3 regions of the Cupriavidus sp. SW-Y-13 genome follow, and region 1 is predicted to be linked to each of the others. Evidence: predicted binding sites of a transcription regulator. Region 1 holds the regulator's gene; each other region holds the start of a gene.
What was found. Region 1 encodes sigma-54, which starts transcription at its own class of promoters, with help from an activator protein. Its sites were predicted from a motif close to TGGCANGNAANCTGCTTT; they were not measured.

Region 1 (6,594 bases):
GCAAGGATAGCACCGCATGATGGCCGCGTCATGACAGCGCTTCTCGATTGGAGGTTGCGGCGGGCATTTAACGACAGAACGCGCCAGATGCTAAGAAAAATGGCGAACCGCATCCGATTCGCCATTTATCGCCTGGAACCGCCACAGGGCGGATCAGGATCAGGCCGGTTTGGCCGACAGGCACTCGCTCTGCGCCTTCTTGTATTCGTCGCCCTTCTTGCCCTTGTTGGCCTTGGCGCAGGCAGCCATTTTTTCCTGCTGGGTTTTCGGCTCGGCTGCGGCGGCCGGGCCAGAGCCGGACAGGCATTCGCTCTGGGCCTTCTTGTACTCGTCGCCCTTCTTGCCCTTGTTAGCCTTGGCGCAGGCTGCCATCTTTTCCTGTTGTGCCGTCTTGCCCGATTTCTCGGCCGCAGCCGGAGCCGATGCGCCTTGGGCAAACGCTGCCGTGGCGAACAGCGGGGTCACCAGCACACACATCGCGATCAGTTTCTTCATGCTTCTCTCCTGGCTGTGGAAAAACACTTTCATGGGCAATCCGAACGGGATGGCGGCCATTACAGCACAAAACGGCGCGTGTGCGGCTGCCGTTGACGCAGCGGCAGGCCAGCTTGTAAGGAAATGAAAACGCCCGCTGAATGAAGCGGGCGTTTGCGGGAAAGCGATGTTCGGAAAATGCCTAGAGCAACCGGCCCTGTCCGCGTGACACCACATCGGCTTGCATGGCCGCGCGCTGCCGGTCCATGAAGTCGCGCAGCGTGTCGATGCCGCGCAGGCGCAGTATCGTGTTGCGCACGGCGGCTTCCACCAGCACGGCGAGATTTCGACCGGCTGCCACCTGGATCTTCACCATGTGGATGGGCAGGCCGAGCACGTCGAGGTATTGCGAATCCAGCGGCAGGCGCTCGAACTCGCCATCGTTGCGGCGGACGAGTTGAACCACGAGCTTGATCTTCATTTTCCGGCGTACGGCCGTTTCACCGAAGATCGTCTTGATATCGAGCAGGCCAAGGCCGCGCACTTCGAGCAGGTTCTGCAGCAGCGGCGGGCAGCGGCCCTCGATGAAGTCTGGACCCAGCCGCACGAAATCCACGGCATCGTCGGCCACGAGGCCATGGCCGCGCGAAATCAGTTCGAGGCCCAGTTCGCTCTTGCCCAGGCCCGATTCGCCCATGATCAGCACGCCCATGCCGAGGATGTCGAGGAACACGCCGTGCATCGTCACGCGCGGTGCCGAGATACGCGACAGGTACAGGCGCAGGTGATCGATCACGGCCGCCGACGATACCGGCGTGGTGAACAGCGGCGTGGACGAACGCGTGCAGCGCAGTTCGAGGTCGGGCGGCGGCTCCATGCCGTCGGCGATGACCAGGAAGGGCGGCTCGAGCAGGATCAGCTCGCCCATCTGACGCTTGCGCGGCTCGTCGTCGAGACGCTGGTAATAAAGGATTTCGGGTTTGCCGAGCACCTGGATCCGGTTCGGGTGGATCAGGTTCAAGTGGCCCACGAGGTCCGCCGCGGAGGTGGCTTCACGCGCGAACTCGACATCGAAGGCGCGGTCCGCACCTTCAAGGCCGGCGACCCACGACAGTTTGATGTCTGCTGCGTTGTCGTCGAAGATCGACTGCGAGGTGACGCCGGTGAGTTCCATGCGGGATGACTTTCAGGAGGGGGCGGTAGGACAGTGGGCTGCGGCGGGCGATTCCGGCGTTAGGGATGCCAGTCCGATAGCAACTGGTGGACGGCTTCCGGCGTGGGCAGCGTCGCCAGCCCTTCGCGCATTTCGCGGTCCGACAGCAACTGGGCAATTTCGGAAAGAATTTCCAGATGCTGCTGCGTGGCCTGCTCGGGCACCAGCAGGAAGATCAACAGCGAGACCGGCTTGCCATCGGGCGATTCGAACGGGATGGGTTCCGCCAGGCGCATGAAGCCCGCCAGCGGCTGCTTCAGGCCCTTGATGCGGCCGTGCGGAATGGCAACTCCAGCGCCAAGCCCGGTGGAACCCAGGGACTCGCGCGCAAAGAGGTTGTCGGTAACAGTGGCCCGCGCCACGCCATGGTTGTTCTCGAACAGGAGCCCGGCTTGCTCGAAGACCCGCTTCTTGCTGGTGACGGTGACGTCGAGATGGATGTTGCCAGGTGGCAGCAGTTTGGCCAAACGATTCATGGGCGATGCACGAGAAGTCCGAGTGACAAGCCGGCGCGCATGGACCGGCCCGCCGAGTTGGGGGCAATCAGGATATTGAGGTGCCAGTCGCCCGCATTGGAGCGTCCGGCCATTATAGAGCAGGGCTGCCACGCACTTGTGCGCTGCAGCGTCGCGCCTGCGGACTTCCGCCGCGAGGTCGTCGACCGGTTTGCCCACCCGAAATACTGCCCGACCCGTGCGCCTTCAGGGCGCACCGCCGGTTCCGCATGACGGGACCGTTCTGCCTGTGATTTGTGGTGCAGCATACACCGACATGCGAGAGATGCGAACACCTTCGGTGTATCAATTCGTCGCTTAGTGGTGTCGAGGTAACGCGTGAGGAATGGAAAGTTGTGCGGCAACCGGACGCCCCATCAAAAAAGCCGCGCAGATGCGCGGCTTTGCTCTCTTACTGTCAGTCCTCTCAGGACAACTGAAACTGTCGTTTCGTTGCGCTGGTTATTGTTGCTGTAGCTGCGCTTCGGCCATCTGGTACTTGACCGCCTCGCGGTCATGCCCTTGCACGCGATCCTTGTAGCGGATCACCTGGCGGTCGAGCTTGTCGACCAGACAGTCGATCGCCGCGTACAGGTCTTCATGATGGGCTTCGACGAAGATGTCCTTGCCTTTGAGGTGCAGATTGATTTCCGCGTACTGACGCTTGTCCTTTTCCTTGTGATTGTCGACTGATAGCAGCACGCTTACGCCAATGACCTGATCGAAATGTCTGACAATTCGCTCCAGTTTCGTTTCCACATACTCACGCAGCGGGGGCGTGATGTCGAGGTGGTGTCCACTGATCTTGAAGTTCATAGCGCTTCTCCTTCTGAAAGAGCCGCACCAGGCAGGCGGTTACGGCTCGGCTACAAAGACTTGCGGAGATTCACTGCGGGGATTTTCAATGCTTCGCGATATTTCGCCACCGTGCGGCGTGCGACCACAAAGCCCTGTTCGCCCAGCAGTTCGGCGATGCGGCTGTCGGAAAGAGGATTCCTGGGGTCTTCGGCTCCTATCAGTTGCTTGATCAGCGCGCGTATAGCCGTGGATGAGGCCGCGCCACCCGTCTCCGTGGAGACGTGGCTTCCGAAGAAGTACTTCAACTCGAAAGTACCCATCGGCGTGGCCATGTACTTGTTCGTTGTGACCCGGGAAATGGTCGACTCGTGTAAACCCAGTGTATCGGCAATTTCACGCAAAACCAAGGGGCGCATCGCGATTTCCCCGTGCGAGAAAAAGTTCTTTTGACGCTCCACAATCGCCTGCGACACCCGCAGGATCGTATCGAATCGTTGCTGGATGTTCTTGATGAGCCACCGCGCTTCCTGCAGCTTTTGCTGCAGTCCGGCAGCCCCTGCCTCGCCCTTCGCACCGCGCAGAATCTGCGCGTACATATCGTTGATGCGCAGGCGCGGCATCACGTCCGGATTGAGCTGCGCGATCCATCCGCTGCCGCTCTTGCGCACAAACACATCCGGCACCACGAAGTCCGCTTCCGGACGGCTGTACGCGTGTCCTGGATACGGTGCGAGGGAGCGGATCAATTCGTGCGCAGCCTTCAATGCTATTTCGTCCACCTGCAGGGCTTTCTTGAGCCGGGTGTAATCCCGTACGGCCAGCAGTTCCAGATGATGATTGACGATAGTCAGCGCCAGTTCGCGCTGCGGGTGCTTCAACCGCTTCAACTGCAAACTCAGGCACTCCGCAGCGTTGCGTGCCCCGACACCGGGTGGATCGAAGCTCTGCAGCAGCGTAAGTATCGCCTGCACCTCATCCACTTCGAACTCGAGTTCTTCCGGGAGTTCCGAACAAATTTCCTCGAGCGAGGCGCTCAGGTAACCGTCGTCGTCGAGCGACTCGATCAGGAAAATGGCCAGGCCCTTGTCGCGCACCGAGATCTTGAGTGGCGTGAGCTGCTCCATGAGGAACTCGCGCAGCGTCGGATCGGCGTCGCGCAGTTGCATCGGCGTCTTCTCGTCTTCGTCGCCTTGCGGGCGTCGCGCGAAGTCGTCGAGGCTCCAGTCGTTGCCGTAGTCCTCGCTGCCGGTATCGTTGTAGTTTTCCTCTTCGCCACCCGCCGCGCCATCGGCACGTTCGGTGCCGTTGGCCTGGGGTTCGGCCGGTGCGGGTGCCGGTGCGGTCTGGAGGTTGACCGAGCCGTCCGCGGCCACGCGCAGCGGACTATCCAGCCAGTCGTTCTCGCGCTCGAGCAACGGATTTTCCGTCAGCGCCTGCTCCACTTCCTGCTGCAGTTCCAGCGTGGAAAGCTGCAACAGCCGGATCGACTGTTGCAGCTGCGGGGTCAGGGCCAGATGCTGGGAGAGGCGGAGCTGAAGCGAAGGTTTCATGCGACCTATTCTATGCGCATCTTTCCGTTGTTGGAACGGAATTTGCTAGAACCTATCGCCCAACCTTGCGTGATCGGAAACGGCTTTGGAAAAACGGTGTGCAGCGTGGGCAGAAATTGCCGCACCGCACGCATCACATGCGGAAATTCTCGCCCAGATAGACGCGGCGCACAGATTCGTTGGCGATGATTTCCTCTGGCAGGCCGGATGCCAGCACCGTACCTTCGCTGATGATGTACGCGTGGTCGCAGATGCCCAGCGTCTCGCGAACATTGTGGTCGGTAATCAGCACGCCAATGTTGCGGGCCTTCAGGAAACTCACGATCCGCTGGATTTCGCCCACGGCGATAGGGTCCACACCGGCAAACGGTTCGTCCAGCAGGATGAAACGCGGCGACGACGCGAGCGCGCGGGCAATTTCCACCCGGCGGCGCTCACCGCCCGACAACGACAGTGCCGGGTTGTTGCGCAGGTGCGCGATCTGCAGGTCGTCCAGCAGGGAGTCGAGCCGGCGGTCGATCTCGGCCTTGGTCAGCGACTTGCCGTTTTCCACCTGCAGCTCCAGCACGGCGCGGATGTTTTCCTCGACATTGAGCTTGCGGAAGACCGACGCTTCCTGCGGCAGATAGGACAGGCCCATGCGCGCGCGCTCGTGGATCGCAAGGCCGCTGATGTGCTTGTCGTCCAGCACGATGTCGCCTTCGTCGAGTGCCACCAGCCCCACGATCATGTAGAACGATGTGGTCTTGCCCGCGCCGTTCGGACCCAGCAGGCCCACCACTTCACCGCTCTTGACGTCGAGCGACACATCCTTGACCACCGTGCGCGTGCCGTAGCGTTTCTTCAGATGGCGGACGACCAGCGTGCTGCTGTCGGTGCGGACGCTCGCAGCGGAAGAGGCGGCAGGGGAGGCGAGGGTGGCGGAGTCGTTCATCGGATACGGAGGCGATAGAAGGGGCTGTGTTTCAGGGCTTGGCCGGGGCCGTGGACGGCTTCAGGTCCAGCGGGGCGCCGCTCGCGGCGGGGGCGCTGGCATCGGCGCGCGGCGACAGCACGGCGCGTACGCGGCCCGACGGGTTGCCCGCGGTGGTGTTGTTGTCGCCGCCGGTGGCGGTGTAGTACTCGTTGCGGCTGTCATAGGTGATCACGGCGCCGCGGATTTCGTCGAGGATCTTGGCGCCGACGCCCGAGACACGTGCCGCGCGGGCATGGCCGATCAGCTTGTTGACCTCGGTCTTGCCATCGTATTCGATGCGGTCGCCCCAGCCGTCGATGTATTCGTCCACGCCGTCGCGCTTCTGGCGGATGTACGCCTGGCGGCCCGGCTTGGACGTGGCAATGGCGTACTGGTAGCCCTCGGGGTCCGTGCGCAGTTCGGCAGCGTCGGATTTCAGCACCATCGTGCCCTTGGTCAGCACCACGTTGCCGGTGAGGGTGTAGATCTGCTTGACGTCATCGTAGCTGGCATTGTCCGCTTCGAGCACGAGGGGCTTGGCCTGGTCCGCGCGCTCGGCAAAAGCGGGCTGGACCATGCTCATGGCGAGCGCGAGTCCGAGGGCGGCTAGGGCCGTCAATCGGGCGGGCGCCGGGCGGCGACAGGACGATGTCGACAGGGATGCAGTCATGTTTGGCAAATGATGAGATAGGGAAGGCGGCCAGGCGATGCGGCAGGACGAGCCTGCCAGCCGGGTGTCACTGGGTCCTGGCCTGCCCCTGCGGCGGGTTCATGACGATCGTGCCGCGTACGTTGCCCAGCAATTGTACTTCGCGGGTGACGTTGTTGAAGATCAGCCCGTTGGCCGTCATGACCGAAGGTCCGCGCGTCAGCTCCACGTTCTTGTCTGTCTTGACGATGTCGTCATTGACGAGCAGCTGGAAGTATTGCGACGTGGCGGTCATGCGCGGATCCTTCGACGGATCCACGCCGGCCTGCCGCACGATCACGGCGTTGCCGTAAAGGTCGATGATCGTGCCCTCGGCGTTCATGACGCCGCGATTGGCGTTGGCGGTCACGGGCGGGCGGTCCGGCTGGAAGGCACGCATGGCCGGCTTGGTCACGTCGTAG
Region 2 (6,594 bases), 720 kb from region 1:
GAAAACAGTCATTTTCCGGGCAGTGGAAATGGCGTCCACGCCGGCATTGGTTCGGGAATCGGAGAGGAATACCAGGCCGGCATCCAGCCGCATGGCTACGCAGTACGTCATGAAGTGATTGATTGTTGGGGCTGCCGGGGCGGCAAGCTTGCATTCTAGCCGCTCGGCAAGAACGGAGCGTTTGAACGGGCGGGAGAGGGGACTAGGCCACAGGTGCGATAGAGATATCCACTTCCAACGTCTCGCCCGCGCCACCCTCCAGAATGCCCCGGATTGGTGCGGCGGAAGCGTAGTCGCGCCCCACGGCGAGTCGCACATGGCGAGTATCTGTGACACAACGGTGCGTGACGTCGATGCTGCACCAGAGGCCCTGGTCGGCATCGAGGCAAATGTCGGTCCACGCGTGGCTCGCCATGGCCGTGGCGGCCGGATCGTAGAAGTAACCGCTGACATAGCGAGCGGGAATACCGAGCGCGCGGCACGCCGCGACCATCACCTGCGCCTGGTCCTGGCACACCCCGCTGCCCAGCCGGAATGCGTCTGCGGCCGAAGTGCCCACGTCGGTAGTGTTGGCCTTGTAGCGCACACGGGTGGCCACCCCGTCGGCCAGCGCCAGCAACGCGGGCATATCGTGCCCGGCCGCCAGGTACGGCGCGGCAAATCCCTGCAGATCGGCAGGCGCCTGGGTCAGCGGTGTCCCGGTCATGAAGTAAAGCGGCGATACGCGCGCCTCGCCGGCTTCAGGCAAGTCATGAAAGGCCTGATGGCCGCCCTCGCCCGTCCTGACCTCCACTTCGCCCGTCGCGGCGATAGCGATCCTGCGGGCCGGGCCCGCCATCGTGAAGTTGTGGACGATATTGCCGAAGCCATCCCGTGCTTCGGTCAGGTTGCCGGGAACGTTCAGTTGCCAGTCCGCAACCGATTGCAGCGGCCCCGAGCGCGGCGCCAGACGCAGTTCATGCACGCTGCGGCGTACGGGCTCGGTGTAGTGATAGACAGTCTTGTGGTGGATCCGATATTTCACGATGCATAGTGCGCGCTACGGCACACCTGCCCTCCAGCGTTCCGCGTCCGGCACATAGGGTGCCGGACGGGTGATCCACTCTGCGCAATCGACTCAGGCAGCCAGCGGCACAAGGAAATCGCGGCTGATACCGTTGCCGAGATCGCCGATGCGTTCCAGGAAGCTGGTCAGGTAGGCGTGCAGGCCGACAGCAAAAATGTCGTCGATGCGCGCGTATTTCAAATCGGCGTGGAGTTTACCAGCCTGGCGCATGGTCTCCGCTGACTGCTGGTTGGCCACCAGCGCCAGGATCGCGACTACCTCGTCCATGCTCGACACCAGCGAGCGTGGCATGTCCGGCCGCAGGATCAGCAACTCCGCCACGCGCTGGGGCGTGATCACGGCACGGTAGATCTTGCGGTAGACCTCGAAGCCCGACACCGAACGCAGCACCGCCGCCCAGTGGTAGAAATCGTTCTGCTCGCGGTTGGGATCGTCGGTGTCGCTGTCGTCGCGACCCGATGCCTGGAACTTGACGTCGAGAATCCGCGCGGTGTTGTCGGCGCGCTCCAGGAACGTGCCAAGCCGCATGAAATGAAACGCGTCGTCCTTGAGCATCGTGCCGAACTGCACGCCACGCGCCAGGTGCGAGCGGAATTTCACCCATTCGAAAAAGCGCGACGGGTCCTGACGCAACTCCCCATCCGCGATCATGCGCTGGACATCGAGCCAGGTGGTGTTGATGGTCTCCCAGACCTCGGTCGTCAATGATCCGCGCACTGCACGGGCATTCTCGCGGGCCGCCCGCAGGCAGCTCATGATTGACGACGGATTGGTCATGTCGCGCACCATGAAGTCGATCACATCGTCACGATGCAGCAACCCGTACTTGTGGTCATAGGCGTGCGTCAACTCAGAAATATCGAGCATGGCCCACCAGCCCTGCTCGGCCATTTCGGCCGACTGCGGCAGCAGCGAGGTCTGGTAGTTGACGTCGAGCATGCGCGCGGTGTTCTCCGCGCGCTCGGTGTAGCGGGCCATCCAGAACAGGTGGTCGGCGGTACGGCTCAGCATGATGGGCTCCCGGCTTGTCGTTGTTCGCGGCGTTCAGCGTTCCAGTACCCAGGTGTCCTTGGTGCCTCCGCCCTGCGAGGAATTCACCACCAGCGACCCTTCACGCAATGCCACGCGCGTCAGTCCGCCAGGCACCATCCGAACTTCCTTGCCAGACAGCACGAACGGCCTCAGGTCGATATGGCGCGGCGCGATGCCCGATTCCACATACGTGGGGCAAGTGGACAGCGCCAGCGTGGGCTGGGCGATGTACTGCTCGGGGCGGGACTTGACCACTTCGCGGAACTGCTCGATCTCGGCACGGGTGGCAGCCGGACCCACGAGCATGCCGTAGCCGCCGGCACCGTGCGTCTCCTTGACCACGAGCTTCTCCATGTTGTCGAGCACGTACTGCAGGTCATCGGGGCGCCGGCACATATACGTGGGAACGTTCGACAGGATGGCTTCCTCGCCCAGGTAGAAGCGGATCATGTCCGGCACGTACGGATAGATCGATTTGTCGTCGGCCACCCCGGTGCCAATCGCGTTGCTGATCGTCACATTGCCGGCCCGGTAGACCGACAGCAAACCGGCCGCGCCGAGCGTGGAGTCCGGCCGGAATGCGAGCGGATCGAGGAAGTCATCGTCCACGCGGCGGTAGATCACGTCGATCCGTTGCGGCCCCTGCGTGGTACGCATGTAGAGGTGATCGTCCTCGACAAAGAGGTCGCTGCCCTCCACCAGTTCCACGCCCATCTGCTGGGCCAGGAACGCGTGCTCGAAATACGCGGAGTTGTACATGCCCGGCGTGAGCACCACCACGGTGGGGTCCGCAATGTTCTGCGGCGACACGCTGCGCAGCATGTCGAGCAGCAGATCCGGGTAATGCGCCACCGGTGCCACGCGATTGCGCGCGAACAGTTCGGGGAACAACCGCATCATCATCTTGCGGTTCTCAAGCATGTAGGACACGCCCGACGGTACGCGCAGGTTGTCTTCCAGCACGTAGAACTCGCCCTCGCCCGCACGCACCACGTCGATGCCAGCGACGTGCGCGTAGATATCGCGCGGCACGTCGATGCCGAGCATCTCGGGCCGGTACTGCGCGTTGTTGTAGATCTGGTCAGGCGGAATCACGCCAGCCCGGATGATGTCCTGGCCGTGGTAGATATCGTGTATGAAACGGTTCAGCGCTGCGACGCGTTGCCGCAACCCGCGCTCCAGGGTGGCCCATTCACTGGCCGGAAAAATGCGCGGGATCACGTCGAACGGAATCGTCCGCTCGGTGCCGCTGTTGGACTCGTCCTTGTCGCCATAGACGGCAAAGGTGATGCCCACCCGGCGAAAGATCAGGTCCGCCTCCGCCCGCTTGTTGTCCATTGACCCGCCGGACTGCCCGCCCAGCCAGTCGGCAAAGTTGCGGTAGTGGGGCCGCACCGCCCCGGTCGGCAACGCCTGACCGGCTTCGATGCCCGTCAATGTGCCATCTTCCCGCCCTTCCAGCATCTCGTCGAAAAACCGCGCCGCCATGATGGCCGCTCCTTCGTGGAAATGGGCGCCAGCTGCGTGCAGTCTCCTCGCCTGCCGCTTCCGACGACTGTCTGGCGACGCCGCCGGCCTCCCGTTCATTGATGCTTTATCGAGACAACGCTTTCAGCATACCCGCGCCGGCAATTCCCGCAAGGGTTGCATGTGCGAGACATGCACCGGCACGCAAAACGGTTTAGCAAGATGCTTGCCAGGGGACTACGCCTGGCAGGAGGTTTTGCTCCCCTCTCCCGCGAAGTGGGAGAGGGGTTGGGGGAGAGGGCTGGTGGCTCTGCTTGCCAGCCACTTCGCAATTTGCACGGTTTGCCCTCTCCCCCGCCCCTCTCCCTGAGGGAGAGGGGAGCAAACCGGAGAGACGCAAACTATCGCGCCGTGCCGCCCGCACACGACGCCGACTCCGGCGGGCAGTTATCCAGTATGTCCTGCACCAGCGCCTCCGGCGTCCGGCGGATATCGAGCACCAGCGCGTCGCGCGGCTCCTCCAGTGTGTCGAACTGGCTTTGCAGCAGGGCCGGGTTGAAGAAATGGTCTTCGCGGACCGACAGGCGGCCACCAATCGTCGATGCATCGCCCTTCATGAACACAAAGGTCACGCCGCCTTCCGGAGGGTTCAGCCGATCGCGGTAGACCTGGCGCAGCGCGGAGCAGGTAAACACATGGGTGCGCCCTTCTGCACGGGCTTCGTCGATAGCCGCCCGCATGGCAGCCAGCCACGGCCAGCGGTCGTCATCGGTCAGCGGCACGCCGGCGTGCATCTTGGCCTTGTTGGCCTCGCTGTGAAACGTGTCGGCATCATGGAAGCCGCAATGCAGGCGCTGCGCCAGCATCTGGCCCACGGTGGTCTTGCCGCTGCCAGAAACGCCCATCAGGATATAAATCATGTCTGCTCCATCGATCATGGTGTCGGATGGTGTCGCCACCCTTGTCGGTAGCCGCCACGAACCATTGCGGTTGCACGGCGGTACCCCAGGCACCGTGGCGCCCGGGGAAACGAATAAGAAGAATCTGAAAACGACGGCCCGGAACGAGCCTGCTGTGTGAACGGATGAACCTATTGTGCGACGGCGACGCCCGTTTGGACAGACGCGGGAACACTCGACATGGCATCCGCTTCGGAGAGGTCCAGCGCGCTGCCCCCTTCCTCGGCAATCCGCGCATGGCGGCGGAACAGGCCGAACAGGCCGCGCCCCATGCTGAACTGCGCGAAATTATCCTCAGGCGCGGCAACCGGCTGGCGCGCTGCAAACTCCGCCTGCACCGAGGCATCGCCCACCAGTTCGAGCGTGCCGGCCACGGCATCCACGCGAATGACGTCCCCGTCACACACACGGGCCAGCGGACCGCCTGCCAGCGCCTCGGGGCCAACGTGGATCACGGCTGGCACCTTGCCCGATGCGCCCGACATGCGGCCATCGGTCACCAGTGCCACCTTGTGACCAGCGTCCTGCAACGCGCCCAGCCCCGGCGTCAGCCGATGCAATTCGGGCATGCCATTGGCATTCGGCCCCTGGAAGCGCACCACGGCCACCACATCGCGATTCAGTTCATCGGCGTCGAAGGCGGCCTGCAGCGCCTCCTGCGATTCGAAGACGCGCGCCGGCGCCTGCACCACACGATGCTCGTCGGCCACGGCCGAGACCTTGATCACGCCGCGCCCGAGGTTACCGGCCATCAACCGCAACCCGCCCTCGGCCGAGAATGGCGCCGACGCCGGTGCCAGCACGCTGGAGTCGCCACTGACGGTGGGGCCATCGCGCCAGCGCAACATACCATCGGTCATCACCGGTTCCTGCGTGTAACGCGCCAGGCCCCGCCCGGCCACTGTCTGCACATCCTCGTGCAGTAGTCCGGCCTCCAGAAGCTGGCCGATCACGTAGGCCACACCGCCTGCTGCATGGAAATGGTTCACATCGGCAGCGCCATTCGGATAGACACGCGCCAGCAGCGGCGTGACGGCCGACAGACGGTCGAAGTCGTTCCAGTCGATGACAATCCCTGCCGCGCGTGCCATGGCAACGAGGTGGATCGTATGGTTGGTCGATCCGCCGGTTGCCAGCAAGCCGACCATCGCATTGACGATGGCGCGTTCGTCCACGACCTGCGCCAGCGGCGTGTACTCGCGACCCCGCGCGATCAGCGCCAGGGCGCGCTGCGCGGCGGCGGTGGTCAATGCGTCGCGCAACCCGCTATCCGGATGCACGAACGCCGCGCCGGGCATGTGCAGGCCCATGATTTCCATCAGGAACTGGTTGCTGTTGGCGGTGCCATAAAACGTGCACGTGCCGGCGCTGTGATACGCGGCGCTTTCAGCTTCGAGCAATGCATCGCGCCCCACCTGTCCCGTGGCGTAGAGCTGGCGCACCCGCGCCTTCTCCTTGTTCGACAGTCCGGTAGCCATCGGCCCCGCTGGCACGAACACCACGGGCAGGTGCCCGAACTGGAGCGCGCCCATCAGCAGGCCCGGCACGATCTTGTCGCAGACGCCGAGCATCAGCGCCGCGTCGAACGTGTTGTGCGACAGCCCAACGGCGGTGCTCATGGCAATGGCATCGCGCGAGAACAGAGAGAGCTCCATACCGGCGTTGCCCTGCGTGATGCCATCGCACATGGCCGGCACGCCGCCCGCCACCTGCGCTACCGCACCCACGGCACGCGCCGCCTCCCGGATCACGGACGGATAGCGCTCATACGGCTGATGCGCAGACAGCATGTCGTTGTAGGCGGTGATGATGCCGAGATTCGGCGCATGCTCCACACGCAGCTTGAGTTTGTCGTCCGAAGGCAGCGCTGCGTAGCCGTGAGCCAGGTTGGCACACGACATGCCACGCAGCGGACCTAGTTCCCGCTGGGCCCGTTCGCAGCGCGCGAGGTAGGCGGCACGGCTGGCACGGCTGCGTTCGACGATGCGTTCGGTAACGGCCGAAACTTCTGCGCGGGCGTGGCCCGGGGTAGCTGGGGACATGGCGGATCGATTCTCGTGGGGGTATCGG
Region 3 (6,594 bases), on a different contig from region 1:
CGGTCTGCGGGCAGTTCAGCCCGCTGCGCAACCTGCTGCGGCGCGGCGAACCCGTGCCGGAACCGGACCCCAATGCGCCACAGAAAGCCGCGCTACTGGCCGTGCCGTTCTTCCACGTCACGGGCTGCATGTCGGTCCTGAATGGCGCGCTGGCCGTGGGCGGCAAGATCGTGCTGATGCATCGGTGGGACACGCTACGTGCCATGGGCCTGATCGAGACCGAGCGGTGCACTTCGGCAGGTGGTGTGCCTACCATCGCATGGCAGATCATCGAACATCCACAACGCGCAGCCTTTGACCTGTCGTCGCTGGAAAACATGCATTACGGTGGCGCGCCCGCTTCGCCGGAACTGGTGCGGCGCATCCAGGAAGCGTTTCCAAAAGCTGCGCCAGGCATTGGCTGGGGCATGACGGAAACGTCGGCCACGTTCACGAGCCACAGCGCCGAGGAATACGTGCATCGCGCAGATAGCAGCGGCCCGTCCCTGCCAATCGGCGAGATGAAGATCGATGACGGGTTCGGCAACGCGCTGCCCGTGGGCGAGATTGGCGAGTTGATGGTGCGCGGCGCCAATGTGGTCCACAGCTACTGGAACAAGCCCGAGGCCACGGCCAAGACGTTTTCCGACGGCTGGTTGCGCACTGGCGACGTGGCGCGTCTCGACGAAGACGGCTTCGTGTACATCGTGGATCGCATGAAGGACATGCTGATTCGCGGTGGCGAAAACATCTACTGCATCGAGGTGGAAAGCGCGCTGTATGCGCATCCGTCGATCATGGATGCCGCTGTGGTGGGCATCGCGCACCGGACGCTGGGAGAGGAACCGGCCGCGGTGGTGAGTCTCAAGCCGGGGATGGCGGCGAGCGAAACCGAGCTACAGGCGTTTGTGCGCGAGCGGATTGCGGGGTTCAAGGTGCCGGTGCGGATCATCGTGCTGGACGAGATGTTGCCGCGCAATCCGAACGGGAAGATCTTGAAGTCGAACCTGCGCAAGCTGTTCGATTAGGTCCAGCGGGTCGGGCGGGCTCTCGGGTCCGCCCTCATTCGACTCGCTTATTTCACCGGGATCGGCGTCCCCGCCGGCACCGGCACGGCCGTCACCGCATTCTGCGGGCTACCACTGACGATGCGGTCCGAATAGGTCAGGTAGACCAGCGTATTGCGCTTGCGGTCCACCGCACGCACCACGTGCAGCGTCTTGAACAGGATCGACATGCGCTCGGAGAACACGTCCTCCTGTGCCTTCAGCGGGCCCTTGAACGCGATGGTGCCCACCTGACGGCAGGCAATCGACGCCTCCGGCGGGTCCTCGGCCATACCGAGAGAGCCCTTGATACCACCGGTGCGCGCCCGCGAGACATAGCACGTCACGCCGTCCACTTGCGGGTCATCGTAGGCCTCAATGACGACCTTGTCGGAACCCGTCATGCGGAAATTCGTCGATACGCTGCCGATTTCCTCGGCATGGACGGCGGCTGCAAAGCACGCCACCATGACGCACAGCCCAGTCCTGACGACGTTCCTGACGCTCATTCCGATGTTGCTCCCTTGATCTCGTCGTGCCTGCGTTCCATTTCCTGGCGCAGCGCGCGGCGTTGCTTGGCGGCCTCGAAGCGCTGGCGCTCCACTTCGTCGCGCGGCTGCAGCGGCGGCACCTCGGCGGGCGCACCGTTGTCGTCCACGGCAACCATCGTGAAATAGCAGCTATTGGTGTGGCGCACAACCTTGCTGCGGATATTTTCCGTCACCACCTTGATTCCGATCTCCATCGAGCTGCGGCCCGTGAAGTTGACGGCGGCAAGGAACGTCACGAGTTCGCCTACGTGGATCGGCTGGCGGAACATCACCTGGTCCACCGAGAGCGTCACCACGTAGCGGCCGGCGTAGCGGCTGGCGCAGGCATACGCGACCATGTCCAGGTACTTCAGAATGGTGCCGCCGTGGACATTGCCGGAGAAATTGGCCATGTCCGGCGTCATCAGCACGGTCATGGAAAGCTGGTGGGACAAATCGTTCATCGCTGAAAATCCAGAATTCGAGCCTGAGGCGCGGGCAGTGTAACGCGACACGCCTCGCAATGGCACGAATAGAGATAGGAATTCCGCGAGAAGAGACCCGGCACAAAAAAGAAAAGCGGCCCCGCAGGCCGCTCTCTGTACTCCGCAGACGTGATGCGCTTACTTCTTCTTGTTCACGGCGTCCTTGAAACCTTGGCCGGCGGAGAACTTCACCGTCTTTGCTGCCGGGATCTTGATGGTTTCACCAGTACGCGGATTGCGACCGGTACGGGCGGCACGCTTGCCCGAGCTGAAGCTGCCAAAACCCACCAGCGTGACGGAGTCACCCTTGGCTACTGCCTTCTTGATACTGTCCAGCGCAGCGTTCAGCGCGCGCTCGGCGGCGGCATTGCTGAGTTCTGCTTCCGCGGCGATGGCCGATACCAGTTCACCTTTATTCATGGCTGTTTCCCTTGTTGGTCGTCGTCACCGGACTTATGCCAAGTGGCAAAAAGTCCGATCGGCGCAGTCTAATCTGCCCATTAAGGCTTGAGCAATCCCCAGTGGCACCAATGCAACGAAAACCGCCGCAAATCGTTCTGTGGCAACACTTAGCGGGCGTTTTACCCCTCTGTTTCCCAGATCGCGACATCACATTATTTGAATTTCATGTAAAGAACGGCGCACTTGGGTGAGAAACCGAGAATAGATCGAAAAAGTGGCGTGTCAGCAATAATATGCTCCCCCGCCTTCGATTATTCCGCCCAAGCGCAAAGCATCACGATGGTGCAGGAAATTTCCATGCACCTTTTCGGGTCTGCTGCATCGCCGCAAATGCGTCAATCTGGCGCATAAGGTCTCTCGCATTGCTGGATAACTACCTCCCTTTCCAGCGTCAGCGGCGCCGATGCCGTCCGGAAGCCCGGCTGAAGAGCGCCGTCCCAGTGCATTTCGCACCGTGTTTGCGCGAATTTCCCCGTTTTGCCGCCTTTTCAGGAACGCAAATTGCTTATCGCTGCTCCCATTTCGAGCATAAATCGGGCAAAGATAACGATGGATAACCTGAAGACTGGCACGGATGCGCTGTTCATCCTGCTCGGCGCAATCATGGTGCTGGCCATGCACGCCGGATTTGCGTTCCTGGAACTGGGCACCGTACGGAAGAAAAACCAGGTCAATGCACTGGTGAAAATACTGGTCGACTTTGCGGTCTCAACCCTGGCCTATTTCTTCATCGGTTATACGATCGCCTACGGCGTCCAGTTTTTCTCCGGTGCCGAAGTGCTTGCGGAGAAGAACGGCCACGAACTCGTGAAGTTCTTCTTCCTGGCCACCTTCGCAGCGGCCATCCCGGCGATCATCTCCGGCGGTATCGCCGAGCGCTCCAGGTTCAACCCGCAACTGGTGGCTACGTTCGTGCTGGTGGGATTTGTCTATCCGTTCTTCGAGGGTATCGTCTGGAACAACCGGTTCGGGCTGCAGGACTGGCTGGCCTCGGTGACTGGCGCGCCCTTCCATGACTTTGCCGGTTCGGTGGTCGTGCATGCGGTTGGCGGATGGATCGCCCTGCCCGCCGTGCTGCTGCTTGGCGCGCGGCGTGGCCGGTATCAGAAGGATGGCCGCATCAGCGCGCATCCGCCTTCGAACATTCCGTTCCTGGCGCTTGGGGCATGGGTGCTGGCCGTGGGCTGGTTCGGCTTCAACGTGATGAGCGCCCAGACCATCGACAAGATCAGCGGTCTGGTGGCCATCAACTCGCTGATGGCGATGGTCGGCGGCACACTGGCTGCGTGGGCGGCCGGGCGCAATGACCCTGGGTTCTCCTATAACGGCCCGCTGGCTGGTCTGGTGGCTGTCTGCGCGGGCTCGGACATCATGCATCCGCTTGGCGCGCTCGTCACCGGCGCGGTGGCCGGACTGCTGTTCGTCTATCTGTTTACGCTGGCGCAGAACAAGTGGCATATCGACGATGTGCTCGGCGTCTGGCCGCTGCACGGCCTCTGCGGCGCGTGGGGCGGCATCGCGGCGGGCATCTTCGGCACGCGCATGCTGGGCGGCATGGGCGGCGTATCGTTGGTGTCGCAGATCACCGGCACGCTGGCGGGCATCATCGTGGCAGTTGTCGGCGGCACGCTGGTCTATGGCGCGCTGAAGAAGTTCGTCGGCATTCGTCTCGATGCCGAGGAAGAATTCAACGGCGCCGACCTGACCCTGCACCGCATCTCGGCCACGCCAGAGCGGGAGACGAACTGGTAAGACGGTTCCGATGACACGCGCGACCGGCACATCGCGCTGAACGCCGGTCGCGCAGCAACGCCGACATCACAAAGTTTGACTTGAACTTTCGGGCCCGCGCGTCCAATAATGCCCTTGCCCCTCCCCAAACGCCGCAACAGGCGTGTCTCGCAATCCTGACATTCCCGACAGCGTTTTCTCTTTCGCCGTCCCTGGTTTTTTCCTGCCCGTCAAAACTGGAGCGTGTCTCATGGATACCACCTCGCTGCAAAGCATCCGCGACATCATTTACGGCTACGCCACAGTATTCGGGGTCAAGATTCTCGCTGCCCTGGCATTCTGGGTCGTGGGCCGCTGGCTGATTCATTTCGTGGTGCGGCTGGTGCAGAAATCGCTGGCCAAACAGAGCGTCGATCCCACCCTGCTGCGCTATGTCGGATCGATTGTCACCGTCACGCTGAACGTGGTGCTGGTAATTGGCATCCTCGGTTACTTCGGCATCCAGACCACCACGTTTGCGGCACTGATTGCTGCGGCGGGCGTCGCCATCGGCATGGCATGGTCAGGGCTGATGGCGAACTTCGCAGCAGGCGCGTTTCTGGTGGTACTGCGGCCGTTCAAGGTCGGCGACTTCGTCACCATCGGCGGCGTCACCGGCACGGTGGTAGAAATCGGACTGTTCGCCACCTCGATGAATACCCCCGACAACGTCATGACCGTGGTCGGCAACAACAAGATTTTCTCGGACACGATCCAGAACTTCACGGCCAATGCGTTCCGGCGCGTGGAATTGAAAGCGCAACTGGCCGGCTCCACCGATGTGGCAGCGGCCACCGCGCTGCTCAAGGAAAAGATTGCCGCGATTCCCAACGTGCTGCCTGACCCAGCCGTGGAAGTCGAGATCCTTGAATTCACGCTCGTGGGGCCGGTGCTGGCCGTCCGGCCGTTCTGCCATAACGATCACTACTGGCAGGTCTATTTCGATACCAACCGCACGATTCGCGACACCTTTGGCCAGGCCGGATTTGCCGCGCCGATGCCGGCACAGGTCGTGGTCATGCAGAACTCGCCAGCCGTGCCGATGGCGCCTGCGCAACCCGCCAACCAGGCGGCCTGAATCCCGCCCGAAGTCGTCAGTGAGGTTGCGGCTGCAGGCCAGCTCGCCCATACAGGCGCAGCAGGACGGCGCCGCTTCCACAGATCGCCATCACGACGGCCAGCGGCAACGCCGTGCCGTCGTGCCAGACGCTGACTGCCGCGCCCGCTATCGTGCCGAAGCCGAATTGCAGCGTACCCATCAGCGCCGAGGCCGTGCCTGCGCGATGGCTCTGACGCGACAGCGCCAATGCCGAAGCATTGGGCGTGATGCAGCCGAGTCCGGCGAGAAACACGAAGAAGCAGCACAGCAGCACCGGCAATGAAGCGAGGCCGAGCAGCGCCGTCGCGGCCAGCACCAGGCCCGCGATGCACGGCGCAAACAGGGCCGTACGCAATATGTCATCGAGCGCGCGTGCACGCACCAGTCGTGCATTGACCTGCGACATCGCGATCAGGCCGAACGCATTCGCGCCAAAGACAAAGCCGTAGTGGGAGGGATCGATGCCATGCAGTTCGATCAGCACAAACGGCGAGCCAGCAATATAGGCGAACATGCCGCCCTGCACGCAGCCAGCCGACAGCGAATAGCCCAGGAATTCCCGATCGCGCAGCAGTTCCCAGTAACCGCGCAGCACCGTACCGGGATGCAGCGTGCGGCGCCGTTGCGGATCGAGCGACTCTTCCATGCGCGAATGGACGAACCACAGCAGCAGGACAGCAGCGCCGCAATGGATCCAGAAAATCGCGCGCCAGCCGGCCGCCGCGAGCACTGCCCCGCCGATCAGCGGTGCCAGGATAGGCGCCAGCCCCATCACCAGCATCAGCGACGAGAACGCGCGCGCCGACTCGCGGGCTTCCAGCCGGTCGCGGATCACTGCACGCGACACCACCAGCCCGGTGCATCCGCCGAGCGCCTGCAAGAAGCGCCACAGCATCAGAGACTCCACGCTCGATGCCAGCGCACAACCTGCAGCGGCCAGGCCGTAGAGCGTCAAGCCAACATAGAGCGGCGCCTTGCGACCGTAGCGATCGCTGATCGGCCCATAGAACGCCTGCCCGATGGCCAGCCCCACCAGGAACGTGCCGAGCGTGAGTTGCACCTGTCCGATATCGGTACGCAGGTCTGCCGCCAGTGCCGGGAAGGCCGGCAGGTACATGTCGATGGAAAGCGGTGCGATGGCTGTCAGCGACGCGCAGATCAGCAGCCAGAGCGGAAAGCGCGCCGAAGAAGGCGCGCTCGTATGGAACGTCATGAAAGGATTC

Region 2: the regulator sigma-54 is predicted to act here: its motif matches at 3,780-3,797, upstream of GA566_RS05055 (circularly permuted type 2 ATP-grasp protein).
Region 3: the regulator sigma-54 is predicted to act here: its motif matches at 2,993-3,010, upstream of GA566_RS21065 (ammonium transporter).

The regions. Positions count from the first base shown of each region.
Region 1 is NZ_WHLX01000001.1:380,257-386,850, forward strand. Features, by position in the region: gene GA566_RS01785 (PsiF family protein) at 160-495, opposite strand; gene hprK (HPr(Ser) kinase/phosphatase) at 677-1,648, opposite strand; gene ptsN (PTS IIA-like nitrogen regulatory protein PtsN) at 1,708-2,163, opposite strand; gene hpf (ribosome hibernation-promoting factor, HPF/YfiA family) at 2,644-2,997, opposite strand; gene GA566_RS01805 (RNA polymerase factor sigma-54) at 3,048-4,529, opposite strand; gene lptB (LPS export ABC transporter ATP-binding protein) at 4,663-5,463, opposite strand; gene lptA (lipopolysaccharide transport periplasmic protein LptA) at 5,495-6,154, opposite strand; gene lptC (LPS export ABC transporter periplasmic protein LptC) at 6,222-6,594, opposite strand, start outside.
Region 2 is NZ_WHLX01000001.1:1,099,512-1,106,105, reverse strand. Features, by position in the region: gene GA566_RS05070 (peptidase) at 1-111, opposite strand, end outside; gene GA566_RS05065 (transglutaminase family protein) at 203-1,024, opposite strand; gene GA566_RS05060 (alpha-E domain-containing protein) at 1,118-2,077, opposite strand; gene GA566_RS05055 (circularly permuted type 2 ATP-grasp protein) at 2,111-3,586, opposite strand; gene GA566_RS05050 (gluconokinase) at 3,967-4,485, opposite strand; gene edd (phosphogluconate dehydratase) at 4,656-6,566, opposite strand.
Region 3 is NZ_WHLX01000002.1:1,194,676-1,201,269, forward strand. Features, by position in the region: gene GA566_RS21045 (class I adenylate-forming enzyme family protein) at 1-1,007, shown strand, start outside; gene GA566_RS21050 (CreA family protein) at 1,055-1,534, opposite strand; gene GA566_RS21055 (acyl-CoA thioesterase) at 1,531-2,019, opposite strand; gene GA566_RS21060 (HU family DNA-binding protein) at 2,179-2,460, opposite strand; gene GA566_RS21065 (ammonium transporter) at 3,052-4,254, shown strand; gene GA566_RS21070 (mechanosensitive ion channel family protein) at 4,484-5,350, shown strand; gene GA566_RS21075 (Bcr/CflA family multidrug efflux MFS transporter) at 5,367-6,584, opposite strand.